DNA from 2 places in the Pseudomonas sp. TE21394 genome. Region 2 is predicted to be linked to the other one. Evidence: predicted binding sites of a transcription regulator. Region 2 holds the regulator's gene; the other holds the start of a gene.
The links. The regulator sigma-54, encoded in region 2, starts transcription at its own class of promoters, with help from an activator protein. The targets are predictions, from matches to a motif close to ANTGGCATNNANNTTGCTNT.
Positions count from the first base shown of each region.

Region 1: the regulator sigma-54 is predicted to act here: its motif matches at 3,851-3,870, upstream of ACVWZT_RS16245 (flagellar basal body rod protein FlgF).

Region 1 is NZ_JBSRZR010000001.1:3,530,807-3,545,543, forward strand. Features, by position in the region: gene cheR (protein-glutamate O-methyltransferase CheR) at 1-178, shown strand, start outside; gene flgB (flagellar basal body rod protein FlgB) at 483-890, shown strand; gene flgC (flagellar basal body rod protein FlgC) at 893-1,336, shown strand; gene flgD (flagellar hook assembly protein FlgD) at 1,352-2,056, shown strand; gene flgE (flagellar hook protein FlgE) at 2,088-3,443, shown strand; gene ACVWZT_RS16240 (hypothetical protein) at 3,516-3,701, shown strand; gene ACVWZT_RS16245 (flagellar basal body rod protein FlgF) at 3,928-4,668, shown strand; gene flgG (flagellar basal-body rod protein FlgG) at 4,716-5,501, shown strand; gene flgH (flagellar basal body L-ring protein FlgH) at 5,547-6,242, shown strand; gene ACVWZT_RS16260 (flagellar basal body P-ring protein FlgI) at 6,255-7,364, shown strand; gene flgJ (flagellar assembly peptidoglycan hydrolase FlgJ) at 7,376-8,530, shown strand; gene flgK (flagellar hook-associated protein FlgK) at 8,543-10,573, shown strand; gene ACVWZT_RS16275 (flagellar hook-associated protein 3) at 10,587-12,170, shown strand; gene ACVWZT_RS16280 (glycosyltransferase) at 12,241-14,737, shown strand, end outside.
Region 2 is NZ_JBSRZR010000001.1:919,574-934,310, reverse strand. Features, by position in the region: gene ACVWZT_RS04305 (carbon-nitrogen hydrolase family protein) at 1-225, shown strand, start outside; gene tldD (metalloprotease TldD) at 228-1,667, shown strand; gene yjgA (ribosome biogenesis factor YjgA) at 1,702-2,223, opposite strand; gene pmbA (metalloprotease PmbA) at 2,332-3,678, shown strand; gene ACVWZT_RS04285 (FagA protein) at 3,845-4,237, shown strand; gene ACVWZT_RS04280 (class II fumarate hydratase) at 4,240-5,616, shown strand; gene ACVWZT_RS04275 (HPr family phosphocarrier protein) at 5,669-5,941, opposite strand; gene rapZ (RNase adapter RapZ) at 5,961-6,815, opposite strand; gene ptsN (PTS IIA-like nitrogen regulatory protein PtsN) at 6,818-7,282, opposite strand; gene hpf (ribosome hibernation-promoting factor, HPF/YfiA family) at 7,295-7,603, opposite strand; gene ACVWZT_RS04255 (RNA polymerase factor sigma-54) at 7,683-9,176, opposite strand; gene lptB (LPS export ABC transporter ATP-binding protein) at 9,353-10,078, opposite strand; gene lptA (lipopolysaccharide transport periplasmic protein LptA) at 10,079-10,603, opposite strand; gene lptC (LPS export ABC transporter periplasmic protein LptC) at 10,590-11,162, opposite strand; gene ACVWZT_RS04235 (KdsC family phosphatase) at 11,171-11,695, opposite strand; gene ACVWZT_RS04230 (KpsF/GutQ family sugar-phosphate isomerase) at 11,708-12,682, opposite strand; gene ACVWZT_RS04225 (ATP-binding cassette domain-containing protein) at 12,932-13,741, shown strand; gene mlaE (lipid asymmetry maintenance ABC transporter permease subunit MlaE) at 13,741-14,538, shown strand; gene mlaD (outer membrane lipid asymmetry maintenance protein MlaD) at 14,538-14,737, shown strand, end outside.

The sequences.
Region 1 (14,737 bases), 2.6 Mb from region 2:
CCGTAACGTGCTGATCTACTTCTCGGCGCAGGTCAAGAAGGACATCCTGATGCGCATTCATGCCACCCTGAAGCCGGGTGGCTACCTGTTCCTTGGCGCTTCCGAGGCGCTGAACGGCCTGCCGGACCATTACCAGATGGTGCAGTGCAGCCCGGGGATCATCTACCAGGCCAAGTAGGCACGAAAGGCCGGCAGCGAAAGTTGCCGGCTTTTTTGTTTGTCTGCTCCGGCCTCTTCGCGGGCGCGCCGGCGAGAAGGCCGGAGCAGCAAATGCTGACGTCAATTTTTTGTTTTGCCGCTTTTGCCGCCTGGCAATTGCCGCTTTCGCCGCTCCGGGCGGAAGGCCTTTGCCGCTTTTCTGGCATCACTCTGACAGCACTTCACCCTGGAAGCCCGTATTTGCAGGCTTTCAGTTGGTTGGCACAGCCCTTGCTATAGCTTGGCCAACGATATTCCGGTCAACCTTCGAAGGTTTCCCCGACATGAGCATCAGTTTCGACAAGGCGCTTGGCATCCATGAAAAGGCCCTGGGCTTCCGCGCCCAGCGCGCCGAAGTGCTGGCCAACAACATCGCCAACGCCGACACGCCCAACTACAGGGCGCGTGACATGGACTTCGCCTCGGTGCTCGCCGCCGAAAGCGACAAGCAGCAGAGCGGCCGATTCAGTCTCGACCGCACCAACAGCCGGCACATCGAGGCTGAAGGCCTGGCCATGGCGGACGATACCCTGAAGTACCGCACGCCCCTGCAGCCGTCGATCGACCAGAACACCGTGGACGCGCAGATCGAGCAATCGAACTACACCGAAAACGCGGTCGGCTTCCAGGCCAGCTTCACTTTGCTCAACAGTAAATTCAAAGGGCTGGTATCGGCCCTGCGGGGAGAATGACCATGTCCCTTTCCAGTGTCTTCAACATTGCCGGTAGCGGCATGAGTGCGCAGAACACGCGCCTGAACACCGTAGCTTCGAACATTGCCAACGCCGAGACCGTGTCTTCGAGTATCGAGCAGACCTACCGCGCTCGCCACCCGGTGTTCGCCACTACCTTCCAGGATGCCCAGGCCGGCAGCAGCCAGTCGCTGTTCGAAGACCAGGGCGAAGCCGGGCAAGGCGTGCAGGTAAAAGGCATCGTCGAGGACCAGAGCAACCTCGAAGCCCGCTACGAGCCGAACCACCCGGCGGCGAACAAGGACGGCTATGTCTACTACCCGAACGTCAACGTGGTCGAGGAAATGGCCGACATGATTTCCGCCAGCCGGGCGTTCCAGACCAACGCCGAGCTGATGAACACGGCCAAGAGCATGATGCAGAAAGTCCTGACCCTTGGTCAGTGATAAGGAAACCAGACCATGGCAATTGATACTACCGGCGTGAACCTCAACGAAGTGCTCGCGGCGTCGGGTGTGGGGACCAACACCAAAAAGACTGCGGACACCGCGTCCAAGACCGGCACTGACTCGCTCGGCAAGGATGCATTCCTGCAGTTGCTGGTGACCCAGATGCAGCACCAGAACCCGCTGGACCCACAGGACAACGGTGAATTCGTCGCGCAGCTGGCACAGTTCAGCAGCCTGGAAGGGATCACCTCGCTGAACGAATCGGTCAGTTCCATCACCAGCGCCATGGCCTCGTCCCAGGCGCTGCAGGCGTCGTCGCTGGTCGGCCGCTCGGTGGTGGTGCAGAACGACAAGGCTATCGTCGATACCAGCGAAAGCTTCAACGCACAGTTCGTGGTGCCGCAAGCCATCGGCGAAGCGAAGATCACCATCAAGGACAAGGACGGCAACACCGTCAAGACCATCGAACTGGGTGAGCAGAAGGCTGGTTACGCCGACTTCATCTGGGACGGTACCAACAATAGCGGCGCGAAAGTCGACCCGGGTACCTACACCTTCACCGCCAGCACCACGGTGGATGGCAAGGCGGTGCAGATGAACACGCTGTTGCCGGCCAAGGTGACCAGCGTCAGCTTCAGTTCGGCCGGCGAAATGGTGCTCAACCTCGCTGGTGTTGGCAAAGTTTCCCTCTCCGACGTGCAAACCATCGGTATCTAAGGCCCGCTAGTGCGGCAAAAGGAGCGAATTCATGTCTTTCAATATCGGCCTTAGCGGTCTGTACGCAGCAAACAAGCAGCTGGATGTCACCGGCAACAACATTGCCAACGTCAATACCAACGGTTTCAAGTCGTCGCGCGCCGAGTTCGCCGATGTCTATGCCGGCTCCAACCGCCTGGGCGTGGGCAAGAACCAGGTGGGTAATGGTGTGCGCCTGGCGGCCGTTTCCCAGCAGTTCACCCAGGGCGACGTGAACACCACGGGCAACGTGCTGGACATGGGGATCCAGGGGCAGGGCTTCTTCGTGCTGTCCGATAACGGCTCGCGTGTCTATACCCGCGCCGGGGCATTCCAGGCCAGCAAGGACAACTTCGTGGTTACCGCGGACGGCCTGCGCCTGCAAGGCTATGCCGCAGATTCGACCGGCAAGATCCAGAAGGGCGTGCTGACCGATCTGCAAATCGATACCTCGGCACTGCAGCCCAGGGCCACTTCCCTGATCGACCAGGGCATCAACCTGAATTCTTCGGCTGCCGACATCCCGCTGGAAGTCGACGATGGTACCGGTGCGATGGTGCCGAACCTGCCGTTCGACCCTTCTGACCAGAAGACCTACAGCAAGTCGTTCCCGACCAAGGTGTACGACAGCCAGGGTAACGAGCACACCATGGAGCAGTTCTATCGCAAGACCGGCACCAATGAATGGACCATGTATACCCTGGTTGACGGGCGCAACCCGTTCGACCCGTCCTCCACTGCACCGCTGACCGGCACCATCAGCTTCAACAGCGATGGCTCGGTCAAGGGCATGACGGCTGACAACACCGGTCACCCGGCGGGCTCGTCCTTCACCGTTACAAACAACACCTTCACCATGACTGGTTGGGTGCCTGCGGTGGAAGACTCGGCGGGTAACTGGATCGCCAATGGTGCCGCAGGCAATGCCGACGGCATGCGCCTGTCGATGAACAGCACCACCTCGTACAACACCGAGACCGCGCGCATGTCGCAGTCCCAGGATGGTTATGCGACTGGCATCCTGTCGAGCCTGAGCATCGACTCGACCGGCGTACTGTTCGCCAGCTTCAGCAACCAGCAGTCGCGTGCCATTGGCCAGGTTGCGCTGGCCAGCTTCGCCAACGAGCAGGGTCTGCAGCAGATCGGCGGTACCCGCTGGACCGAGACCTACACCTCCGGCATTCCGGGCATCGATGCGCCGAAGACCGGTACCCTGGGCAGCGTCGAGTCCAACTCGCTGGAAGCCTCCAACGTCAACCTGACCCAGGAACTGGTCGAGCTGATCAAGGCGCAGAGCAATTACCAGGCGAACGCCAAGACCATCTCCACCGAAAGCACCATCATGCAGACCATCATCCAGATGACCTGATGGTCGCTGGCTGAGCGTGTCAGGACGAACCCCTTTGTCGTGAAGGGGTTCGTCGTTTTTGCAGGGGGCATCATGAAAAAACTGCTTGTCGCACTGGTTGCTGCAGCGTGCCTGTACCAGGCCCAGGCCGGGACCGCGCCGTGGTGGCGCTGGGAAAGCCAGGTGGATGGGCGCCTGGTCTGTTCGCAATGGCCGCCGGGGGAGGGCTGGAAAAAATTCGCCGGACCCTTCACCAATGGTGCTTGCCGCGAGCCTTGACTGGCTGGCCGGCCTCTTCGCGGGTGTGCCCGCGAAGACGTTGCTGCGGATTGCCGCCTTCGGCAACCCGGCGCCGGATAACCGGCGTCCGCGCTTTGGCAAACCCCCGCAAAAGCCCGTATTCCCGGGCTTTTCAACGATTTCAGAAAGTTGGTTCGGAACTTGCTTTAGAGCCTGTACAGCAACGGCGAGCGGCAAACGGTCGCCAGTGCAGCGGAGGATGACTGTGGACAAGATGCTTTACGTGGCCATGACCGGCGCCAGCCAGAACGCGCTGGCGCAGAAGGCCCATGCCAACAACCTGGCGAACATTTCCACCAACGGTTTTCAGCGTGACCTGGAGCAGGCACGCTCGATGCCGGTGTTCGGCGACAGCTTTCCGGCGCGGGCCTTCGCCATGACCGAGCGCCCGGCCACCGACTTCAGCGAAGGCCCGATGATCGAAACCGGGCGCGACCTGGACGTGACGGTGACCGGCAAAGGTTTCATTGCCGTGCAGGCACCCGATGGCAGCGAAGCCTATGTGCGTACCGGCAGCCTGAACATCGACGCCCTGGGTGTGCTGCGTGCCGGCAACGGCATGCCTGTGATCGGTAATGGCGGCCCCATCGCCATTCCGCCAGAGCAGAAGGTTGAAGTCGGCGCCGACGGCACCATCAGCATCCGCTCCATGGGTGAAGACCCGCGGGTGATGGCCGAGGTCGACCGTATCAAGCTGGTCAACCCGGACAGCAAAGGCCTGACCAAGGGCCTGGACGGGCTGATCCACACCAAGGATGGCCAGCCAGCCGCCGCCGACGTCAATGTGCGGGTGGTGTCAGGCTTCCTGGAGGGCAGCAACGTCAACGCCGTGGAAGAAATGACCTCGGTGCTGGCGCTGTCCCGTCAATTCGAACTGCACGTCAAGATGATGAACGCGGCCAAGGAAGGCGACGAAGCCATGGCGCGTGTTTTGCAAATCGGCTAATCACTTTTGAACGGGTGCCGTAAAACAGGCGCACGAGGAGAACTTACATGCTTCCGGCTCTTTGGGTCGCAAAAACCGGCCTGTCCGCCCAGGACACCAACCTGACGGTCATCTCCAACAACCTGGCCAACGTCTCGACCACCGGCTTCAAGCGTGATCGCGCCGAGTTCCAGGACTTGCTGTACCAGATCAAGCGCCAGCCAGGTGCGCAATCCACCCAGGACAGCGAACTGCCTTCCGGGCTGCAGGTCGGTACCGGTGTGCGCATCGTCGGCACGCAGAAGAACTTCCAGACCGGCAGCTTGCAGACCACGGAAAACCCGCTGGACATGGCGGTCAACGGCCGTGGCTTCTTCCAGGTGTTGCAGCCCGATGGCACGGTTTCGTATACCCGTGACGGTACTTTCCACCTGAACTCCGATGGCCAGATCGTCACCGCCCAGGGTTTTGCCCTGGAGCCTGCGATCGTGGTGCCGAATGACGCCCAGACCTTCACCGTCGGCCAGGACGGCACCGTGTCGATCACCACCGCCGGCAACCCGGCAGCGCAGGTGATCGGCAATATCCAGACCGCCGATTTCATCAACCCGGCCGGCCTGCAGGCGATTGGCGACAACCTGTTCCTGGAGACCGCAGCCAGTGGCGCGCCGCAAGTCGGCACCCCGGGCCTCAACGGTTTCGGTACCACGCTGCAACAGACCCTGGAGAACTCCAACGTCAGCACCGTGGAAGAACTGGTGAACATGATCACCACCCAGCGTGCCTACGAGATGAACTCCAAGGTCATCTCCACCGCCGACCAGATGCTGTCGTTCGTTACCCAGCAGCTCTAAGCCCTAGTGCAGGTTCCACTCCCGTTACACCGTGAGGTAAGTGTCATGAAGCGTTTGTTGTCTGTGTTCGCCCTGGGGGGGGCGGTCGTGCTGGCAGGTTGCGTCGCGCCGACGCCCAAGCCGAACGACCCGTATTATGCGCCGGTCCTGCCGCGCACCCCGCTGCCGGCTGCAGCCAACAACGGTTCGATCTACCAGGCCGGTTTCGAGCAGAGCCTGTACACCGACCGCAAGGCGTTCCGCGTGGGTGACATCATCACCATCACCCTCAACGAGCGCACTTCGGCGAGCAAGAACGCAGGGTCGCAGATCCAGAAGAACAGCAACGCCAACATCGGCCTTACCTCGTTGTTCGGCAGCACGCCGAACACCAATAACCCGTTTGGCGGTGGCGACCTGTCGCTGGAAGCCGGCTATAACGGCGAGCGCACCACCAAAGGCGACAGCAAGGCCACCCAGGGCAACACCCTGACCGGCTCCATCACCGTGACCGTGGCCGAGGTGCTGCCCAATGGCATCGTCGCCGTGCGCGGCGAAAAGTGGATGACCCTGAACACCGGCGAGGAGCTGGTGCGTATCGCCGGCCTGATCCGTGCGGACGATATCGCTACCGACAACACCGTACCGTCCACCCGCGTGGCCGATGCGCGCATCACTTATTCGGGCACCGGCTCGTTCGCCGATGCCAGCCAGCCCGGTTGGCTGGATCGCTTCTTCATGAGCCCGCTTTGGCCCTTCTGAGTACGGATGAACATGTTCAACGTAAGGCAGCTGATTGCCGCGACCCTGCTCCTGTCCTGCGCGTTCGGTGCCCAAGCCGAGCGCCTCAAGGACATCGCCAGCATTTCTGGCGTGCGTTCCAACCAGTTGATCGGCTATGGCTTGGTGGTGGGGCTCAACGGCACGGGTGACCAGACTACCCAGACGCCGTTCACCCTGCAGACCTTCAACAACATGCTGTCGCAGTTCGGCATCAAGGTCCCGGCCGGCTCCGGCAACGTGCAGCTGAAGAACGTCGCGGCGGTGTCGGTGCATGCCGACTTGCCAGCGTTCGCCAAGCCGGGCCAGGTGGTGGACATTACCGTGTCCTCCATCGGTAACTCCAAGAGCCTGCGCGGCGGCAGCCTGCTGATGACCCCGCTCAAGGGTATCGACGGTAACGTCTATGCGATCGCCCAGGGTAACCTGGTGGTCGGTGGCTTCGACGCCGAAGGCCGTGACGGTTCCAAGATCACCGTCAACGTTCCGTCGGCCGGGCGCATTCCCGGTGGCGCCACCGTCGAACGGGCGGTGCCGAGCGGCTTCAACCAAGGCAACAGCCTGACCCTGAACCTCAACCGCCCGGACTTCACCACTGCCAAGCGCATTGTCGACAAGGTCAACGACCTGCTTGGCCCTGGCGTGGCCCAGGCCGTGGACGGCGGCTCGGTGCGGGTCACCGCGCCGATGGACCCGAGCCAGCGCGTCGACTACCTGTCGATCCTGGAAAACCTCGAGATCGACCCAGGCCAGGCCGTGGCCAAGGTCATCATCAACTCGCGTACCGGCACCATCGTCATCGGCCAGAACGTCAAGGTTTCGCCGGCGGCGGTGACCCACGGCAGCCTGACCGTGACCATCACCGAAGACCCGATCGTCAGCCAGCCGGGGCCGTTCTCCAATGGCCAGACCGCTGTGGTGCCGCGTTCTCGGGTCAATGCCGAGCAGGAAGCCAAGCCGATGTTCAAGTTCGGCCCGGGCACCACGCTGGATGAAATCGTCCGCGCGGTTAACCAGGTAGGGGCTGCGCCCAGCGACCTGATGGCGATTCTCGAAGCCCTGAAACAGGCCGGCGCCTTGCAGGCCGACCTGATCGTGATCTGAGGACGGCGCGGATGAACAGTAAAAGCCTGGTTTCCGGCAGCGCCGACAGTGGTGCCTATACCGACCTCAACCGCCTGAGTTCGCTCAAGCACGGCGACCGCGACAGCGACGCCAACGTGCGCAAGGTGGCCCAGGAATTCGAGTCGCTGTTCATCAGCGAAATGCTCAAGGCTTCGCGCAAGGCCAGTGACGTGCTGGCCGACGACAACCCGATGAACACCGAGACGGTGAAGCAGTACCGTGACATGTACGACCAGCAGCTGGCCGTAAGCATGTCTCGTGAAGGCGGCGGTATCGGGCTGCAGGACGTGCTGGTGCGCCAGCTCTCCAAGAACAAGAGCGCGCCGGCCAACACCAGCCCGTTCCCGCGCATCGAGGGCAGCGCCCCGGCGCTGTGGGGCAGCAGGGTGGCCGAGCCGGTGCATGCCACCCAGGCGACCGCCAGTCGCAACGACGTGGCCGCGCTCAATTCACGGCGTCTGGCGCTGCCGAGCAGGCTTACCGATCGCCTGCTGGCTGGCATCGTGCCGTCGGCCGCCAGCGCCAACAGCGCTGCCGTGCCGGCGCGTGACGGCCAGCAGGTGGCCGAGACCTTTGCCGTGCCGGACAACGGCCTGCGCATCCTCGGGCGTGCGGTGGCGCAGCCCCCATTGGCACCGAAAAAGGCCTTCGCCGACAGCGACGAATTCATAGCCACCATGCTGCCGATGGCCGAACAAGCAGCCAGGCGCATTGGTATCGACCCGCGCTATCTGGTGGCGCAGGCGGCGCTGGAAACCGGCTGGGGCAAATCGGTCATGCGCAACAGCGATGGCAGCAGCAGCCACAACCTGTTCGGCATCAAGGCCAGCGGCAACTGGGAAGGCGACTCGGCGCGGGCGATCACCAGCGAGTTCCGCGATGGCCAGTTCGTCAAGGAAACGGCGGCGTTCCGTTCCTACGACTCCTACCAGGACAGCTTCCACGACCTGGTCAGCCTGTTGCAGAACAATGCCCGCTATCAAGATGCGGTGAAATCTGCCGATAACCCAGAACAATTCGCGCGCGAACTGCAGAAGGCCGGGTACGCCACCGACCCGAACTACGCCAGCAAGATCTCGCAGATCGCAAAACAGATGAAGTCGTACGAGCACTACGCAATGCTCGGTACTGCAACGAAACTTTAAGGGCATGGAACCATGGCGAGTCTGATCAACATTGGTATGTCGGGGCTTGGCGCCGCGCAATCGGGGATGTACACCCTCGGTAACAACATTGCCAACGCCGATGTCGAAAGCTACTCACGCCAGCAGAATGTGCAGAAGACCAAGGGCGGGCAGCAAGTCGGCCAGGTCTTCATCGGTACCGGCACCACGCTGGCCGATGTGCGCCGGGTATACAACGCATTTCTGGAAAACCAGCTGCGCAGCACCACTTCGTTGAGCAGCGATGCTTCTTCGTACCTGAACCAGATCACGCCGCTGGATACCGCCCTGTCCAGCAGCGATACCGGCATCACCGCTGCGCTGCAAAGCTTCTTCGGTGCCCTGCAGGATGCCTCGGCCAAGCCGACCGAGGACGCCTCGCGACAACTGCTGCTGACCAGCGCGCAGTCGCTGGCCAAGCGTTTCAACACCCTGTCGGCACAGTTCAACCAGCAGAACAGCGACATCAACGCCAACATGACGTCGCTCGCCGATCAGGTGAACAACCTGACCAAGAGCATTGCAGACCTCAACGACCAGATTTCTCGCGTCACGTCCATCTCCGGCCAGCCCAACGACCTGCTCGACCAGCGCGATGGCGCTGTGCGCCAGCTGAGCAAACTGATCGGTGCCGATGTGGTGGAGCGCGACGGCAATTACGATGTCTACCTGAAGAATGGCCAGGCCCTGGTCCTCGGCAAGACCACCCAGACCTTGGGCGTTGAGCCGAGCGCGACCGACCCGACACGGATGAGCCTGATCCTCAACCGTGGCTCGACCAAGATGGACATCACCGGCACCACCAGCGGTGGCGAGCTGGGTGGCCTGATCCGCTACCGCAAGGAAACCCTCGATCCCGCCCTCAACGAGCTGGGCCGCGTGGCCCTGGTGGTGGCGGATGCAATCAACAGCCAACTGGCCCAGGGTATCGACAAGAACGGTAGCTTCGGCGCTACCCTGTTCGGCGACATCAACAGCGCTGCGGCCATCAGCCAGCGCAGTATTGCCAAGGCTGGCAACAGCGCCGGCTCCGGCAACCTTGACGTGACCATCAAGGACACCGGCAAACTGTCCACCAGCGATTACCAGGTGACCTTCACCAGCGCCACTGGCTACAGCGTGCGCAAGTTGCCGGAAGGCACCGACATGGGCAGCTTCGACCTCGGCGACACGCCGCCGCCGGTCATCGACGGCTTCACCCTGTCGCTCAACGGTGGCGGCCTGAGTGCCGGCGACAGCTTCAAGATCACCCCGACCCGCAACGCTGCGGCGGGCATCGACACCGTGCTCACCGACCCCAAGCGCCTGGCCCTGGCCGCGCCGCTGACTGCCACCAGCGGGGCGGGTAACAAGGGCACCGGCGTGATTACCCAGCCGACCCTGACCTCGGAAATGGACATCTACGACGCTACCCAGCGCTCGCAGCTGCAGACCGGGTTGAAGTATTCGACCCCGGTCAAGCTGGTGTTCGGTGACGAAGGCACATCGCCGCAGGCCTATACCCTGTACGACGCCAAGGGCAACAGCATCGGCAGCGGTACGATCATCCCCGGCCAGGAAAACAAGCTGCAGTTGTCGGTGCCGATGGTCGATGGCAGCGGCAATTCGCTGGGCGCCAGCTTCAACTTCGAGATGAGTGTTTCCGGCGCCCCGAAAAACGGTGACAGCTACACCGTAGCGCTGACTGGCGCGGGCTCGGCGGACAACCGCAATGGCCAGTCGGTACTCGACCTGCAGACCAAGTCCACGGTGGAGGTCGGTGCCAACGGCAAGGGCATAAGCTTCACCGATGCCTACGCCAAGCTGGTGTCCAACGTCGGCGGCAAGGCTGGCCAGGCACAGATGGACAGTGATGCCACCTCGGCGTTGCATACCTCTGCACTGGACAGCCGCAACGGCCTGTCGGGAGTGTCGGTCGACGAAGAGACCGGCAACCTGATCAAGTTCCAGCAGTACTACACCGCGTCGTCGCAGATCATCAAGGCGGCCCAGGAAACCTTCGCCACCCTGATCAACAGTCTTTAAGGAGCCGTAGATCGTGAGCGTACGCATCTCCACTTCGCAGTTCTACAACACCAACCAGGCCAACTACCAGCGCAACTTCTCCAACGCGGTGAAGACCCAGCAGGAAGCCTCCGATGGCATTCGCGTGCGTTCGGCCAAGGACGACCCGGTTGGCGCAGCTCGCCTGCTGCAGCTGGAGCAACAGCAGAACCTGCTGAAGCAATACTCGGGCAACATCACCAGCGTGCGCAACGCGCTGGGCACTGCCGAAAGTACACTGAACTCGATCGGTACCATCCTGCAGCGGGTCAACGAGTTGGCGGTAAGCTCTGGCAACGGCTCGATGACCGACGCCGATCGCAAGGCCAATGCCGACGAACTCGCCTCGCTCGAAGACCAGCTGTTCACCCTGATGAATAGCAGGGACGAGAATGGCAAGTACATCTTCTCCGGTTCCAAAGGCGATACGCCGCCCTACGTGCGCAATGCAGATGGCACCTACAGCTACCAGGGCGACCAGGGCAAGCTGAACCTGCAGGTTGGCGACATGCTCACCCTGGCAGCCAACGAGACAGGCTACGACGCCTTCGAGCAGGCGCTCAATACCAGCCGCAGCCAGACGACGCTGACTGCGCCAGCCACCGATGATGGCCGGGTCAGCCTGTCCAACGGCCAGGTGTCGGGCAGCGCGACTTACAATGACCGGTTCCGTGGCGGCGAGCCGTACACGATCGAGTTCATCAGCAGCACTGAATACAAGATCACTGACGCCAACAACAATGACGTCACGCTCGAAGCCAGCCAGGGCGGCAAGTTCGACCCCAACGGCGACAACACCACCATCAGTTTCCGTGGCGTCGACCTGCGTCTGGACATTACTTTCCAGGATGGCGACAAGGGTAACGAAGACGCAGTCATCGCCGGTCACACCTTCACCCTGGGCTCCCGTGCGGATGAAGTGTCCGGGACCCGCAGCCCGGGCAACAGCTCTTCCGAGCAGGTTACCGGCGCGACGATCACCGATCAGGCTGCCTACGATGCGGCATTTCCTTCCGGTGGTGCGGTACTCAAGTTCACCGGCACCAATAGCTTCGAGCTGTATGCGGCACCCGTGACTGCCGATAGCCGGCCGGTGGCCTCCGGTGTCCTCGGTGGGGCAGGTGGTACCACTGCGACAGCGGCGGGTGTCAGCTTCGAGTTGTCGGGCGCGCCGAGCGCCGGAGATTCGTTCGCGATCAAGGTCGACACCCATCAGACCCAGAATGTGCTGGATACCATCGGCAAGCTGCGCGCCGCGCTGAACAGCCCGGTGGATGGCGACCCGGTGGCCCGCCAGCAGTTTCGGGCTTCCCTGGATGCGGCCATCGGCAACATTGCCAGTGCCACCAATCAGGTGTCGGCGTCGGTCAGCGCCATTGGTGGCCGTGGCCAGGCACTGGACGTGCAGTCCGAAACCAACGAAGCGCTGAGTACCGAAAATGCCAAGACACAGAGTTCGATTCGCGAAAGCGACCCGGCCGAGGTGATGCTGCGCCTGCAGATGCAGACCAACATGCTGCAGGCTTCGTTGCAGGCCTATGCCAAGGTCGCCGGGCTGTCCTTGGTCAATTACATCTGATACCTCTCCTGGCGTCATCTGCGGGCCAGCCCTGACGGTGCTGGCCACGCCGTTCTTCAAGGTCATTACCGTGAGCCAACAGCCCCTCGTCAGCATCGCCATCCCGGCCTTCAACCCCGAGTTCTTTCGCGCAACCCTGCTCAGCGCGCTGGAGCAGGATTACCCGATGCTCGAGGTGCTGGTCTGTGATGACAGCCGCGGCCCGGAAATCGCGGCAATCGTCGATGCGGTGATGAGCGAGACCGGCAAGCCGGTGCGCTACGTGCGCAACCCGCAAACCCTGGGCTTCGCCCGTAACCTGATGGTGTGCCTGGAGCATGCCCGGGGGCCGTTGCTCAAGTTCCTCTGTGATGATGACCGCCTGTTCCCCGAATGCGTCGGCTTGCAGGCCAGGCTCATGGCGCAGCATGCCGATGTCAGCATGACCATCTGCCAGCGCATGCTGTGCGCGGCAGACGACGCCTTGTTGCCGCCGCGCATGCTCAACGCGGTGATGTGCCCGGAGGACGCGGTGGTCAAGGGCAGCGACCTGCTCGAAGCGCTGGAGACCAACGCGCCCAACCTGTTCGGCGGGCTGAGCCACGCGCTGCTGCGCCGCGACCTGGTGGCCGAGTTCCTGCCGGCCCTGGTGCAGGATGGCAGCGGCTTCGTCGCGCGCCTGGACATGGCCCTGTACATCTGCCTCATGCGTCGTGGCAACCTCGGCCACCTGTCACGTTTCCTCAGCATGGAGCGCCTGCACCCTGCGCGCCTGAGTTACCAGGCAGGCATGACCATGGCGTTCCCCATCGAGACCGACTGGCTCAAGGCGATGCTGGCGGCACGGGCGAGCGAGGCCGCGCCGGCCAGTGGCTGGGTACGCTACCTGCCGCTGGAGCGTTACCAGGGTGAGGCCGGTGCGCAATGGGAAGAATACGAGCTGAACCGGCTCTATAGCGCGCAGCAGGCACGCCAGGGGCAGCAGGTGGGCACCGATTGCCTGTCTTTTGAAGAGGTGTATGCCCAATGGCTGGAATGCCGCAGCTTGTCCGAGGCCCAGCAGCGGGCGCTGCCCAAGCGCATCGAGCAATGGGGCTGGCAGCCGCGCATCGTCCCGGTGATCTGGGCTGAAGCGGGGGAAGAACAGGCCTTGCGCGCGACCCTCGACAGCCTCGCCGCGCAGTCCTATGGCGCGGCCCGCAGCTGGCTGCTGGCGCCTGCGGCGCTGGAGCTGGCTGACGCGATCGGGGTCGAACGCATGCTCGTGCAGGGCAATGGGCTGGCCCAGTTGCAGGCGCGCCTGGCGCGTGCCGATGATGCTGACTGGGTCTTGCTGTTGCGCGCTGGCGACCGCCTGGTGCCACATGCCCTGGCGATCATGGGTGAGCGCATGGCGCTGCGCGAACGTGCCTGTATCTATGTCGACGAAGGCAGCCACGACAGCCTGCGCCCGACAACGCCCATCTTCAAGCCAGACTTCAACCTCGACCTGATGCGCAGCCTGCCCTATGTCGGGCGTGTACTGGCCTTCAACTGTGAAGCGCTGCGCCAAGTCGGTGGCTTCGACCCTGACTTCGACCTGCTCGCGCCCCACGATTTGCTCTGGCGCCTGGCCGAAAGCCAGGGCTTGCAGGCAATCGAACACATCGACGAACTGCTGGTGCACTGCCAATGGGACTATGGCCAGTGGCTGCACGACCCGCGCTGCGCGCAGCAGGCGCCACGCTTGGTGCAGGCCCACCTGCGGCGGCTGGGTGTCGAAGCCGAGGTGGTCGGTGCCGAAGGTGTGCCATTGTGCCGGGTGACGTACCAGCACCCGGTGCAATCCAGCGTTTCGATCCTGGTGGTGCTCGGTGACCACCTTGGCACGGCAATGCGTTGTGTCGAGTCGCTGTTCGAACACACCCAGTATGGTCACTTCGAAGTGCTGCTGATTGCCTCGCCGGATACGCCGGCCGACCTGCGCCAGTGGCTAGAGGCCATGCAGGGGCTTGGCAGCGATCAGTTGCGTGTCATCGAGGTTGCAAGCGGCAGCCAGGTGCTGCAGCTGAACCAGGCCAGCGAGGCTGCTCGTGGCGATTATTTGCTGATGCTCGACAGTGCCTGCATCGCCTTCGACCGCCCTTGGCTGGACGAAATGATGGCCCACGCCCAGCGCCCGGAGGTCGGCGTGGTTGCACCCAAGTTGTGCACCCACACCGGTGAAGTCTTTGGCGCCGGGCTGGTGCTGGGGCTGCATGGTGGCGTCAGCAGCCCGTTCGTCGGCATGCCGGCTGACAGTGGTGGCTACATGCTCCGGCTCAACGCCGTGCAGAACTGGAGTGCGCTGAGTCTCGACTGTCTGCTGGTGCGCCGCGATCTGTTCGCTACGCTGGGTGGTTTCGATGTGCAGGGCCTCAAGGGGGGCCTACAGGACGCCGACCTCTGCCTGCGCATTCGCGAACAAGGCTACCTGGCGGTGTGGACACCCTATGCGGTACTCGGCCGCTTCGCTTCGACCCGCGATGTAGCGGTGGACAGCCAGCGCAAGATGCTGGACAAAGACATCTTTCATGAACGCTGGCTGGCCAAGGTTGCCCGTGACCCGG
Region 2 (14,737 bases):
GCAGCGCAGGGCGGTGCCCACCCGGGGCCACGGGAAACCCATGGCCATGCGGCGATCGTCGACCCCTGGGGGCGCATCGTCGCGGAACAGGCGCAAGGCGAAGCAGTTTTGCTGGCCGAGCGCGACATCGACGAACAAGCGTCCATCCGGGCGCGCATGCCGGTGCTGTCGCACCGGCGCTTCTTCTCGCAGGACGCATTGCGGCCTGCGTACACCTCGGAGTGACTATGAGCCAGATGTTATCCACCGTCAGCGAACAGCTCCTGGCCCCAGGCGGCTTGACCCTGGACAGCCTGCAGAGCGTGCTGGGTGAGTTGGCCGGCCCCGGCATCGATGCCGCCGACCTGTATTTCCAGGGCCAGATTTCGGAAACCTGGGCGCTGGAAGACGGCATTGTCAAAGAGGGCAGTTTCAACCTGGATCAGGGCGTGGGCGTGCGTGCCCAGTCCGGCGAAAAGACCGGCTTCGCCTACAGCAATGCGATCAACCTCGAGGCGCTGACCTCGGCGGCTCGCGCCGCCCGTTCGATTTCGCGCGCCGGGCAGAACGGCAAGGTTCAGGCCTTTCGCAGCCAGGATGTAGCCGCGCTGTACCCCGCGGACAACCCGCTGGATGTGCTCAGCCGTGCCGAGAAGGTCGAGCTGCTCAAGCGGGTCGATGCCGCCACCCGCGCCCTCGACCCGCGCATCCAGCAAGTCAGCGTGAGCATGGCCGGGGTCTGGGAGCGCATTCTGATCGCTGCGGCCGATGGCAGCCTGGCCGCCGATGTGCGCCCGCTGGTGCGTTTCAACGTCAGCGTCATCGTCGAACAGAATGGCCGCCGCGAGCGCGGCGGGCAGGGCGGTGGCGGGCGTACCGATTACCGCTTCTTCACCGAAGAGCGCGTCATGGGCTACGCACGCGAAGCCCTGCGCCAGGCCTTGGTGAACCTGGAGGCGATCCCGGCGCCGGCCGGTACCTTGCCGGTGGTGCTGGGGTCGGGCTGGTCGGGCGTGCTGCTGCACGAGGCTGTCGGCCATGGCCTGGAGGGCGACTTCAACCGCAAGGGCAGTTCGGCGTTCAGTGGCCGCATCGGCGAGAAAGTGGCATCGAGCCTGTGCACTATCGTTGACGATGGCACCCTGGAAGGCCGCCGTGGTTCGCTGAGCGTGGATGATGAAGGCACACCGACCGAGTGCACTACGCTGATCGAAAACGGCGTGCTCAAAGGCTACATGCAGGACAAGCTGAACGCCCGCCTGATGGGCATGGCGGTGACCGGCAACGGACGCCGGGAATCCTACGCCCACCTGCCGATGCCACGCATGACCAACACCTACATGCGTGCTGGCGAAAGCGACCCACAGGAAATCATCGCCTCGGTGAAAAAAGGCATCTACTGCGCCAACCTGGGCGGTGGCCAAGTGGATATTACCAGCGGCAAGTTCGTGTTCTCGACCAGTGAGGCCTATCTGATCGAAGACGGCAGGATCACCGCGCCAGTAAAAGGGGCGACCCTGATTGGCAATGGCCCGGAGGCGATGAGCCGGGTGTCGATGGTTGGTAACGACCTGGCGCTGGACAGTGGAGTCGGGACGTGCGGCAAGGACGGGCAGTCGGTGCCGGTCGGGGTCGGGCAGCCGACCTTGAAGCTGGATGCGATCACGGTGGGCGGTACCGGGGCGTGATGGCCTTGGGGGCCGCAAAGCGGCCCCATGGGGGTCAGCGCAAGCCGCGCTGCAATTCGTCGAGGTCGCGGATGTACTTGAACACCTTGCGCGCAGCGGCTGGCGGCTTGTTCCGCGCCTTTTCGTGCTGGGCATGGCGCACCAGCGAGCGCAACTGCTGGCGGTCGGTATCGGGGTACTCGTTGACGAAGCGTTCGAGATCTTCGTCGTTACCGTCGATCAGCCGGTCGCGCCAGCGCTCCAGGCTGTGGAAACGCTCGTTGTACTGGCGCGTGGAGCTGTCCATCTGTTCGAGCAAGGCGTGGATGGCATCCAGGTCCTGCACACGCATCAGCTTGCCGACGAACGACATGTGCCGTTTGCGGGCGCCGTGAGCGGTGTGCTTGCTGGCCTCGGCCAGGGCCTTGCGCAACTCGTCGGTCAACGGCAGGCGGGCCAGGGTATCGGCCTTGAGTGTGGTGAGGCGCTCGCCGAGTTCGACCAGCGCATGTAGTTCACGCTTGATCTGGGTTTTGCTTTTTTCGCCGTCGAAGGCGTCGTCGTTTGAATCAACCATGGTGGCAGTCCGCTAGAAATCGCCGCCATGATAACCAGTCGGGGGCCGCTTGTCCGGCCCGGTCGTAGAATGATCCTTGCCGAACGCAGAATTTGAGTGGAGAGAACCATGAGTGCAGTCCAGAGCGTAGGTCCCAAGGACCTGCCAGCATTGCAGGAGCAGGTCGAGGCGATCATCGCCGAGGCACGCCGCCAAGGGGCCAGCGCCTGCGAAGTGGCGGTGTCGCTGGAGCAGGGCCTGTCCACCACGGTACGCCAGCGCGAGGTCGAAACGGTCGAGTTCAATCGCGACCAGGGCTTTGGCATCACCCTCTATGTCGGCCAGCGCAAAGGCTCGGCAAGTACCTCGGCCAGTGGCCCGGAGGCCATCCGCGAAACCGTCGCCGCTGCCTTGGCAATTGCCAGGCATACGTCCGAGGACACATGTTCCGGCTTGGCTGATGCGGCGCTGATGGCCCGCGAAATTCCCGACCTTGACCTGTACCATGACTGGGATCTGGAGCCCGAGAAGGCAATCGAGATGGCGCTGGCCTGCGAGGCGGCGGCATTCGACGCCGACCCGCGCATCCAGAACGCTGATGGCACCACCCTCAATACCCATCAGGGATGCCGCGTATATGGCAACAGCCATGGCTTCATCGGTGGCTATGCTTCGACCCGGCACAGCCTGAGCTGCGTAATGATCGCCGAAGACGATGGGCAGATGCAGCGCGACTACTGGTACGACGTGAACCGTCAGGGCAACCTGCTGGCCGACCCACGTAGCATTGGCATGCGTGCTGCCCAGCGTGCCGCCAGCCGCCTGGGTGCGCGGCCAGTGCCGACCTGCGAAGTGCCGGTGCTGTTTTCCGCCGAGCTGGCCGGCGGCCTGTTCGGCAGCTTCCTGTCGGCCATTTCAGGTGGCAACCTGTACCGCAAGTCGTCGTTCCTCGAGGGCACCCTCGGCCAGCGCCTGTTCCCCACCTGGTTGACCCTGGACGAGCGTCCGCATATTCCGCGCGCATTGGGCAGCGCGGCGTTCGATGGCGACGGCCTGGCGACCTATGCCAAGCCGTTCGTGGACAAGGGTGAGCTGGTGTCCTACCTGCTGGGTACTTATTCCGGACGCAAGCTGGGCCTGCCAAGTACGGCCAATGCCGGCGGGGTGCATAACCTGTTCGTCAGCCATGGTGTCGAAGACCAGGCGGCGCTGATACGGCGCATGGGGCGCGGTTTGCTGGTGACCGAGCTGATGGGGCACGGCCTGAATATGGTGACCGGGGACTATTCACGTGGTGCGGCGGGCTTTTGGGTAGAGAACGGCGAGATCCAGCATGCGGTGCAGGAAGTGACCATTGCCGGCAACATGAAGAACATGTTCCAGCAGATTGTGGCAATTGGTAGCGATCTGGAGACCCGTAGCAATATCCACACCGGCTCGGTGCTGATCGAGCGGATGACCGTAGCGGGTAGCTGATTCGCAGCTTGTACTGGCGTTTTAACGGGTTAAACCGCGAAGACCAGTACACCTGGAGGACAATCCGATCCCGGCCTTCGAGCCGGGATTTTGGTTTGCGCATCTTTCCCTTGAAGTAATACAGTTTCTCAATTAATAATGAATATCATTATCTAGAAGCCCGGCGATGATGTTCATGAAACCTGTCTTGCGCGAAGTGCCCTACCTGGACAACTGGCGTTGGCTCAGCCTACGCATCCGCTGCGCGCTCGAGCCCGACGAGCCGCGCCTGATCGAGCACTACCTGGCTGAATGCCGCTATCTGGTGCGCTGTACCGAAACCTCGCCGTGGACAGTGGCACTGAGCGCCTTCCGCCTGCTGCTGGATACCGCGTGCGACCGCATGCTGCCCTGGCATTGGCGCTGCCAGTGCCTGGACCAGGCTTGGCGCCCGCTGCTGGACCTACGCAACCTCGACCGCCAGGCCACCAACCAGCGGTGGCAACCTTACGCTCTGCAGCTGGCCACTTGCCGCCTGCTACCGTCGATTTCCCAAGATGAACTGATGCAAGGATTCTGAAGATGAGTGATACCCGTATCGAGCGTGACAGCATGGGCGAACTGCAGGTACCGGCCCAGGCCCTGTACGGTGCCCAGACCCAGCGCGCGGTCGACAATTTCCCGATCAGCGGCCAGCGTATGCCGGCCCAGTTCATTCGTGCGCTGCTGTTGGCCAAGGCTGCGGCGGCCAAGGCCAACGTCGAACTGCAACAGCTGTCCACGGCGCAAGGGGAGGCTATCGTCAGCGCCGTTGAACAACTGCTGGCGGGGGACTTCATCCAGCATTTCCCGGTGGATGTGTTCCAGACCGGTTCCGGTACCAGCTCGAACATGAACGCCAACGAGGTGATCGCCACCCTTGCCAGCCGTGCCCTGGGCGACGCTGTCAGCGCCAACGACCATGTCAATTGTGGCCAGAGCAGCAATGACATCATTCCCACCACCATCCATGTCAGCGCTGCCTTGGCCCTGCACGAGCAGCTGTTGCCCGCCTTGGGGCATCTGGTCCAGGTGATCGAGGTCAAGTCGAGGCAGGTGCATCAGTACGTCAAGACTGGCCGCACGCATCTGATGGATGCCATGCCAGTGCGCATGAGCCAGGTGCTGGATGGCTGGGCTGCGCAGCTAAACGGTGCCAAGGCACATATCGAAGCCACCCTGCCGAGCTTGCAGGCGTTGGCCCAGGGTGGGACCGCAGTGGGTACCGGCATCAACGCGCACCCGCGGTTCGCTGTCGGCTTTGCTCGCCAGCTCAGCAGCCTGACCCAGATCGAGTTTTCCCCCGGGCAGAATCTGTTTGCCCTGATCGGCTCGCAGGACACCGCCGTAGCCCTGTCCGGCCAGCTCAAGACGGCGGCGGTGGCGTTGATGAAGATCGCCAACGACCTGCGCTGGATGAACTCCGGGCCTTTGGCCGGCCTGGGGGAGATCGAACTGCAAGGCCTGCAGCCGGGCTCTTCGATCATGCCAGGCAAGGTCAACCCGGTGATTCCGGAGGCCACCGCGATGGTCGCCGCCCAGGTAATCGGCAATGACGCCACCATCGCCATTGCTGGGCAGTCCGGGAACTTCGAGCTGAACGTGATGCTGCCGGTAATCGCCCGTAACCTGCTGGAAAGCATCGAGCTGATGGCCAATGCCAGCCGCTTGTTGGCCGACAAGGCCATCGCCAGCTTCAAGGTCAACGACAGCAAACTCAAGGAAGCCCTGGCGCGCAACCCGATCCTGGTCACGGCGCTGAACCCGATCATTGGTTACCTGAAGGCCGCCGAAATCGCCAAGACTGCCTACCAGCAGGGGCGTCCGATCATCGATGTGGCGCTGGAGCATACCGACCTGTCGCGTGAGCTACTGGAAACGCTGCTGGACCCCGAGAAACTCACCGCTGGCGGTCTCTGACCCAGCACAAGGCCCAGGGCTGTCAGGCGTCGAGCCGCTGCCCTGGGCGGGTTTATTCGCCTTCGTCGAAATAGTTGTTGATCAACTCGACCAGCGCGTCCATGGCTTCGTTGTCCTGATCCCCTTCGGTATGCAGGTACACCGGGGTACCTTTGCCTGCCGCCAGCATCATTACCGCCATGATGCTTTTGCCATCCACCAGCTTGTCCGGCGCGCGGCCGACCCTGACCTGGCAGGGGAAGCGGCCGGCCACGCCGACAAACTTGGCTGCCGCCCGGGCGTGCAGCCCCAGCTTGTTGATGATGGTGATTTCACGGGCGGGCATCGTGGGGCGGATCCTTGGGCTAGAGGTCGCGGTGGCGGACCTGGACGTTTTTCAGGGATTGCTGCAACAACTCGCCGAGGCGTTCGGTGAGGTATACCGAACGGTGGTGGCCGCCAGTGCAGCCAATGGCAATGGTGACATAGGCGCGGTTGCTGGCAGCGAAGCGGGGCAGCCACTTGAGCAGGTAGCTGGAAATGTCGTTGAACATTTCTTCGACGTCCGGTTGGGCGGCCAGATAGTCGATCACCGGTTGCTCGAGACCGGAGTGCTCACGCAACTCGGGCTTCCAGTAGGGGTTGGGCAGGCAGCGCACATCGAACACCAGGTCGGCATCGACCGGCATGCCGCGCTTGAAACCGAACGACTCGACCAGGAATGCCGTGCCAGGCTCGGGCTGGTTGAGCAGGCGCAGCTTGATCGAATCCCGCAGCTGGTAGAGGTTCAGGCTGGTGGTGTCGATTTTCAGGTCGGCCAGGTCGGAAATTGGCCCAAGCAGTTCGCTCTCCACGCGAATTGCCTCTGCCAGCGAACGGTCGGCATTGGTCAGCGGGTGGCGTCGGCGGGTTTCCGAAAAGCGCTTGAGCAGCGTGTCTTCGTCCGCATCCAGGAACAGTACGTCGCACTTGATATGCCGGGCGCGGGCTTCCTCGAGCAGCTCGGGGAAACGGGACAGGTGGCTGGGCAGGTTGCGTGCGTCGATCGACACGGCGACCTTGGGTTGCAGCAGCTCGGTATTGATCAGGGCATTTTCCGCCAACTGCGGCAGCAACCCGGCGGGCAGGTTGTCAATGCAGTAGAAACCATGGTCTTCCAGGACGTCGAGGGCGGTGCTCTTGCCGGAGCCGGACCGGCCGCTGACGATGATCAGGCGCATGTTCAGTGCTCGTTCTGTACGTCCAGGACAACCTGGAACAGGGCCTCGCTGCTGGTGGCCGCACGCAGGCGATCACGCACGTCCTTGCGATCAAGCATGCTGGCAATCTGGCGCAGCAGTTCCAGATGAGCATCGGTGGCGGCTTCTGGCACCAGCAGGACGAACAGCAGGTCCACCGGAGCACCATCGATGGCGTCGTAGTCGATAGGGGCTTGCAGGTGCAGCAGGGCGCTGACCGGGGCTGAGCACCCGTGAAGCCGGCAGTGGGGAATGGCAATGCCGTTACCGAAACCGGTCGAGCCGAGTTTTTCCCGGGCAACCAGTTTTTCGAAGACGTCCTGCATCTCCAGTTCAGGCACTTGTTCGGAGATGATGGTGGCGACCTTTTCCAGGGCGCGCTTCTTGCTGCCACCCGGCACGTTCACCAGGGAACGGCCGGGGGTCAGGATGGTTTCAAGTCGGATCATGGATGAGGGGGATCAGCGGGCTGCTGCACCTTGCAGCAGGCTCTGCTGTTTTTCCTTGTGTTTTTTCAGTTGGCGGTCGAGCTTGTCGGCCAAGGCATCGATCGCTGCATACATGTCTTCGTGTTCGGCGTTGGCAACCACTTCGCCGCCGGGAATCTGCAGGGTCGCCTCGACCTTCTGTTGCAGCTTCTCGACCTTCATGATGACCTGCACGTTGGTGATCTTGTCGAAGTGACTTTCCACGCGGGCGAGCTTTTCAAGCACGTAATCGCGCAGTGGCTGGGTAACTTCTACATGCTGTCCACTGATATTGACTTGCATACAGCTTCTCCTTTGTTGCCCGTGCATAAAGAGGCAGGTCTTGCACCTGCCCCACAAACGCTGTGGCGCATCTCAGGGGCTACATCAGTCGCTTGCGTTCGCTCGACGGTGCGATGCCGAGAGACTCGCGGTACTTGGCGACGGTGCGACGGGCTACCTGGATGCCTTGTGCCTCCAGTAAACCAGCGATCTTGCTGTCACTCAATGGCTTTTTCTGATTTTCCGCCGCAACCAGTTTCTTGATGATCGCGCGGATCGCCGTGGACGAGCATTCGCCGCCTTCGGAGGTGCTGACGTGGCTGGAGAAAAAGTATTTCAGTTCGTAGATGCCACGCGGCGTGTGCATGTATTTCTGCGTGGTAACCCGCGAAATGGTCGACTCGTGCATGCCCACAGCCTCGGCGATGTCATGCAGCACCAGGGGTTTCATCGCTTCGTCGCCGTGGTCGAGGAAGCCGCGCTGGTGCTCGACGATCTGCGTGGCCACCTTCATCAGGGTCTCGTTGCGGCTTTGCAGGCTCTTGATGAACCAGCGCGCTTCCTGCAGCTGGTTGCGCATGAAGGTGTTGTCGGCACTGGTATCGGCCCGGCGCACGAAGCCGGCGTACTGCGGGTTGACGCGCAGACGCGGGATGGCCTCCTGGTTCAGCTCCACCAGCCAGCGGTCGCTGTCCTTGCGCACGATGACGTCAGGGACCACATACTCAGGCTCGCTGGACTCGATCTGCGACCCCGGGCGCGGGTTGAGGCTCTGCACCAGCTCGATGACCTGGCGCAGCTCGTCCTCCTTGATTTTCATGCGCCGCATCAACTGGCTGTAGTCGCGGCTACCGAGCAGGTCGATGAAATCGGTGACCAGGCGCTTGGCTTCGTTCATCCACGGCGTGTTGGCTGGCAGCTGGCGCAGTTGCAGCAACAGGCATTCGCCCAGGTTGCGAGCACCGACGCCGGCCGGCTCGAACTGCTGGATGCGGTGCAGTACCGCTTCGACCTCGTCCAGCTCGATATCCAGCTCGGGGTCGAAACCGGCGCAGATTTCCTCGAGGGTGTCTTCCAGGTAGCCCTGGCCATTGATGCTGTCGATCAGGGTGACGGCGATCAGGCGGTCGGTATCCGACATCGGTGCCAGGTTCAGCTGCCACAACAGGTGGCTTTGCAGGCTTTCGCCAGCCGATGTCCGCGTGGTGAAGTCCCATTCGTCATCGTCGCTGCTCGGCAGGCTGCTGGCACTGGTCTGGTAGATGTCTTCCCAGGCGGTGTCGACCGGCAGCTCGTTGGGAATGCGCTCGCTCCACTCGCCGTCTTCAAGGTTGTCGGCACTGGTGGTGCTTTCCTGGAAGCTGTTGTCCTGGACTTCGGCGGCCGGTTTGTTCTCGGCGTTGTCCGCCATCGGGTCGCTGTTGTCGAAGTCGTCGCCGTCTTCCTGACGTTCGAGCATCGGGTTTGACTCCAGCGCTTCCTGGATTTCCTGTTGGAGGTCCAGGGTGGAGAGCTGGAGCAGGCGGATGGCCTGTTGCAACTGCGGCGTCATCGTCAGTTGCTGGCCCATTTTTAGGACGAGCGATGGTTTCATGGCTGGGGCTTAATACCTTGTTCGCCGGCGCGCATGCGCCATCCACTACACGAGGGCGCCGGAGCGCCAGATCAAGCAAGTTTTATGCCTTAAATTGTAGCGTTTGCCTAGAGCACCGTAACAACTTTACCCCCCATTCCAGGGCGAATCGCCAGTGCACCAGGCGCGTGCCGGGGTCAGAGCCGGAACTCGTGGCCCAGGTAAACCTCTTTGACCAGGTCATTGGCCAGGATGGTCTCGGCATCGCCTTCGGCGATGAGGCGGCCATCATTGACGATATAGGCGGTTTCGCAGATATCCAGGGTTTCGCGGACGTTGTGGTCGGTGATCAGCACACCGATGCCCTTGGCCTTGAGGTGGTGGATGATCTGCTTGATGTCGCCGACGGAGATCGGGTCGACACCGGCAAAGGGTTCGTCCAGCAGAATGAACTTGGGCGCGGTCGCCAGTGCACGGGCAATCTCGACGCGGCGGCGTTCACCACCGGACAGGCTCATGCCTAGGTTGTCGCGAATGTGGCTGATGTGGAACTCCTGCAGCAGGCTTTCCAGTTCCTTGCGCCGGCCTTCGCGGTCGAGGTCCTTGCGGGTCTCGAGGATCGCCATGATGTTGTCGGCCACCGACAGTTTACGGAAGATCGAGGCTTCCTGCGGCAGGTAGCCGATACCGGCGCGGGCGCGACCGTGCATGGGCTGGTGGCTGACATCGAGGTTGTCGATCAGCACGCGGCCTTGCTCGGCCTGGACCAGGCCGACGATCATGTAGAAGCAGGTGGTCTTGCCGGCGCCATTGGGGCCGAGCAGGCCGACGATCTGGCCGCTGTCGATCGACAGGCTGACGTCACGCACGACTTGCCGCCCCTTGTAGCTCTTGGCCAGGTGCTGGGCTTTGAGGGTTGCCATTTACTCGGCCTTCTTCTTGGGCTGGATCACCATGTCGATACGCTGACGCGGCGAAGTCACGTTGCCACCACGACCAGCGGTCGCCACCTGGGTCTGGGTGTTGTAGACGATCTTCTCGCCTTCGGTGGTGTTGCCTTCGTTCTCGACCTTGGCGCGATCGGTAAGGATCACCATGTCCTTCTGCGACTGGTACTGGATGGTGACCGCCCAGCCCTTCATCTTGTCCGGCTTGGCTGCGCTCTGCTGCTGCTCGAAGTAGGCCAGGTTGCCCACCGAAGTGACCACGTCGATGTCGCCAGAGGCGGAGCGGGTGATAGTCACGGTGTTGCCTTTGATCATCATCGAACCCTGGGTGATGATCACGTCGCCGGTGTAGGTAGCCACGCCCTGCTTGTCGTCCAGGTGGGCGTTGTCGGCCTGGATGCGGATAGGCTGGTCACGATCATTCGGCAGGGCGAGGGCGCTCGCGCTTCCCAGTGCTGCGCTCAGGCTGAGCAAAAGGGGGAGGGTTTTAACGAGCCTCATACTGTCCTCTTACGTTAGAGAGCAAGTCCATCTTGCCTTCTTTCAAATACGCTTTCATTCCTTTACCCGTAGTCGTGCCACCGGCGCCGTCGATTCTAACGGCTTGCTCGGTCTGCGCATATTGCTTCTGCGGGAACACGGTCATGCGTGAGCTGGTAATGATGGTTTCACGCTGCTTTTCGTCGGTGCGGGCAACCCGTACGTTGTCGATCAGTTCGACCTCACTGCCGTCCGGGTTGACCTCGGCGCGGGTGCTCTGCACGTGCCACGGGAACGTGGTGCCGCGGTACAGGTGCAGGTCCGGCTTGGTCAGCAGGGTGATTTCGCTGGCCTTGAGGTGTTCGACCTTGTCGGCGGTCATTTCGTACTGCAGCTTGCCGTTGGGCAGGAACTGCACGCTGTGGGCGTTCACCGCATAGTAGTCGATGGCGCTTTCGTCGGTCTGGGCCACCGGCTTGTCGAGGAAGCTTTCCGGGCTGACATTCCAGTAGCCGATCGCCACCAGCAGGGCGGCGATCACTGCGAGCAGCGCAATGTTGCGGGCTTTCTTGCTGAACATGGGCAGCCTTACAGGTAATTGGCGTTGGCAGCGTCCAGGGTGCCCTGGGCCTGCATGATCAGTTCGCAGAATTCACGGGCTGCGCCTTCGCCGCCACGTGCCTGGGTCACGCCATGGGCGTGCTGGCGAACGAATGGAGCGGCGCTGGCGACCGCCATGCCCAGTGCGACCCGGCGAATCACCGGCAGGTCGGGCAGGTCGTCGCCGAGGTAGGCCACTTGAGCATAGCTCAGGCCCAGTTCGGCGAGCAGGCCGTCAAGCACCACCAGTTTGTCCTCGCGGCCCTGATAAAGGTGCGGGATACCGAGGTTCTTCGCCCGGCGCTCGACCACCGGGGTCTTGCGCCCGCTGATGATCGCGGTGGTCACGCCCGAGGCCATGAGCATCTTGATGCCCTGGCCGTCGAGGGTGTTGAAGGTCTTGAATTCGCTGCCGTCCTCGAGGAAGTACAGGCGCCCGTCGGTGAGCACGCCGTCCACGTCGAACACTGCCAGCTTGATGTGCTTGCCACGTTGCATGAGGTCCTGGTTCATTCCATCGCTCCTTTACATTACGCCGGCGCGCAGCAGGTCGTGCATGTTCAGGGCGCCGGTCGGACGGTCCTCGCGGTCTACCACAACCAAGGCGCCGATCTTGTGGTCTTCCATGATCTTCAGGGCCTCGGCCGCGAGCATTTCGGCGCGGGCCGTCTTGCCATGCACGGTCATGACCTGGTCGATCAGGGTGGTGCGGACGTCGATGTTGCGGTCCAGGCTGCGGCGCAGGTCGCCGTCGGTGAAGATCCCGGCCAGCTTGCCGTCGGCTTCGACGATCACCGTCATGCCCAGGCCCTTGCGGGACATTTCCACCAGGGCGTCCTTGAGCAGGGTACCGCGCGGGACCTGAGGCAGTTCGTCACCGGCGTGCATCACGTTCTCGACCTTCAGCAGCAGACGGCGACCCAGCGCACCACCCGGGTGCGAGAAGGCAAAGTCCTCGGCGGTGAAGCCGCGGGCCTCGAGCAGGGCGATGGCCAGGGCGTCGCCGAGTACCAGCGATGCGGTGGTGGATGAGGTGGGGGCCAGGTTCAGCGGGCAGGCTTCTTGCTCGACGCGAGCGTCGAGGTTGACCTCGGCAGCCTGGGCCAGGGGCGAGTCCGGGTTGCCGGTCAGGCTGATCAGCTTGATCCCCAGGCGCTTGATCAGCGGCAGCAGGGTGACGATTTCGGCGGTGCTGCCAGAGTTCGACAGGGCAAGAATCACGTCGTCGCGGGTAATCATGCCCATGTCGCCATGGCTGGCTTCGGCCGGGTGCACGAAAAACGCCGGCGTACCGGTGCTGGCCAGGGTGGCGGCGATCTTGTTGCCGATGTGCCCGGACTTGCCCATGCCGACCACGACGACCCGGCCCTTGCTGGCCAGGATCAGTTCGCAGGCCTTGACGAAATTGTCGTCGATGCGCGCCAGCAGGGCCTCTACGGCCTCGAGTTCCAGGCGCAGGGTGCGTTGGGCGGATTGGATCAGCTCGCTGGATTGGCTCATGTCGAAAAAGCAATGCCTGATGAAAAGGCGGCGATTATAGCTGCAATGAAAGAAACCCTCACGCTTTCGATTGCCGTGGCGAATATCCTGCCTGCCTGTCACTGGGCTGAACGAGTCGTTTGCCGACCTTGGGGCGACGCTGTCAGCGGTGCTATAGTTCGCCGCTATTCGGCCCGCCAAGGGGCGCGTGTGCCTTCCAGGTGGAGGCCGGCGTCCATTAGGACGAGGCTGCATCAGCAAGGAGTCTAGATGAGTGTGGATAGCGCCTACGCGGTCGAGTTGAAGGGGGTTACCTTCAAACGCGGTTCGCGCAGCATTTTCAGCAACGTCGACATTCGCATCCCGCGCGGCAAGGTCACAGGTATCATGGGGCCATCGGGGTGCGGCAAAACCACGTTGCTGCGCCTGATGGGCGCGCAGTTGCGCCCTTCCAGCGGTGAGGTCTGGGTGGCCGGGCAGAACCTGCCGACCCTGTCGCGCAGCGACCTGTTCGATGCCCGCAAGCAGATGGGAGTGCTGTTCCAGAGCGGCGCGCTGTTCACCGACCTCGATGTGTTCGAGAACGTCGCGTTCCCGTTGCGCGTGCACACCCAGCTGCCGGATGAAATGATCCGCGACATCGTGCTGATGAAGCTGCAGGCCGTGGGCCTGCGCGGTGCCATCGACCTGATGCCGGACGAGCTGTCCGGTGGCATGAAGCGCCGGGTAGCGCTGGCCCGGGCGATTGCCCTGGATCCGCAGATTCTCATGTACGACGAACCGTTCGTCGGCCAGGACCCGATCGCCATGGGCGTGCTGGTGCGCCTGATCCGCCTGCTCAACGATGCGCTGGGTATCACCAGTATCGTGGTCTCCCACGACCTGGCGGAAACCGCCAGTATCGCCGACTACATCTATGTAGTGGGTGACGGCCAGGTGCTGGGCCAGGGGACTCCTGACGAACTGATGGGCTCGGACAACCCGCGCATTCGCCAGTTCATGAAGGGCGATCCGGACGGCCCGGTTCCTTTCCATTTTCCCGCGCCTGACTACCGCGCCGACCTGCTGGGGGCGCGTTGATGCGCAGAAAATCCTTACTCGAACGTGTGCGCCTGCTCGGGCGTTCGGCAATCGACGTGCTGGCGGTGCTGGGGCGTTCCTGCCTGTTCCTGTTCCATGCCCTGGTCGGCCGCGGCGGCATCGGTGGCGGCCTCCAGCTGCTGACCAGGCAGCTGTATTCGGTAGGCGTGCTGTCGCTGGCGATCATCGTCGTGTCCGGCGTGTTCATCGGCATGGTGCTGGCGCTGCAGGGCTACAGCATCCTGACCAAGTACGGCTCGGAGCAGGCCGTGGGGCAGATGGTTGCCCTGACCCTGCTGCGTGAGCTCGGCCCGGTGGTGACCGCCTTGCTGTTCGCCGGCCGTGCCGGTTCCGCGCTGACTGCCGAAATTGGCAACATGAAGTCGACCGAGCAGCTGTCGAGCCTGGAAATGATCGGCGTCGACCCGCTCAAGTACATCGTCGCACCGCGCCTGTGGGCCGGTTTCATCTCGCTGCCGTTGCTGGCGCTGATCTTCAGCGTGGTCGGCATCTGGGGCGGCTCGTGGGTCGCCGTGGACTGGCTGGGCGTCTACGAGGGCTCGTTCTGGGCCAACATGCAGAACAGTGTTTCGTTCACCGACGATGTGCTCAACGGGTTGGTCAAGAGCCTGGTATTTGCCTTCGTCACGACCTGGATCGCCGTATTCCAGGGGTACGACTGTGAGCCCACCTCAGAAGGGATCAGCCGTGCCACCACCAAGACCGTGGTCTATGCCTCGTTGGCAGTGCTGGGTCTGGACTTTATTCTGACCGCCTTGATGTTTGGAGATTTCTGATGCAAAACCGCACCCTGGAAATCGGTGTCGGCCTGTTCCTGCTGGCCGGGATCCTGGCGCTGCTGCTGCTGGCCCTGCGTGTCAGCGGCCTGTCGGCCAGCCCGAGCAGCGATACCTATAAAGTTTATGCGTACTTCGACAATATCGCCGGTTTGACGGTCAGAGCTAAAGTGACCATGGCCGGAGTGACCATCGGCAA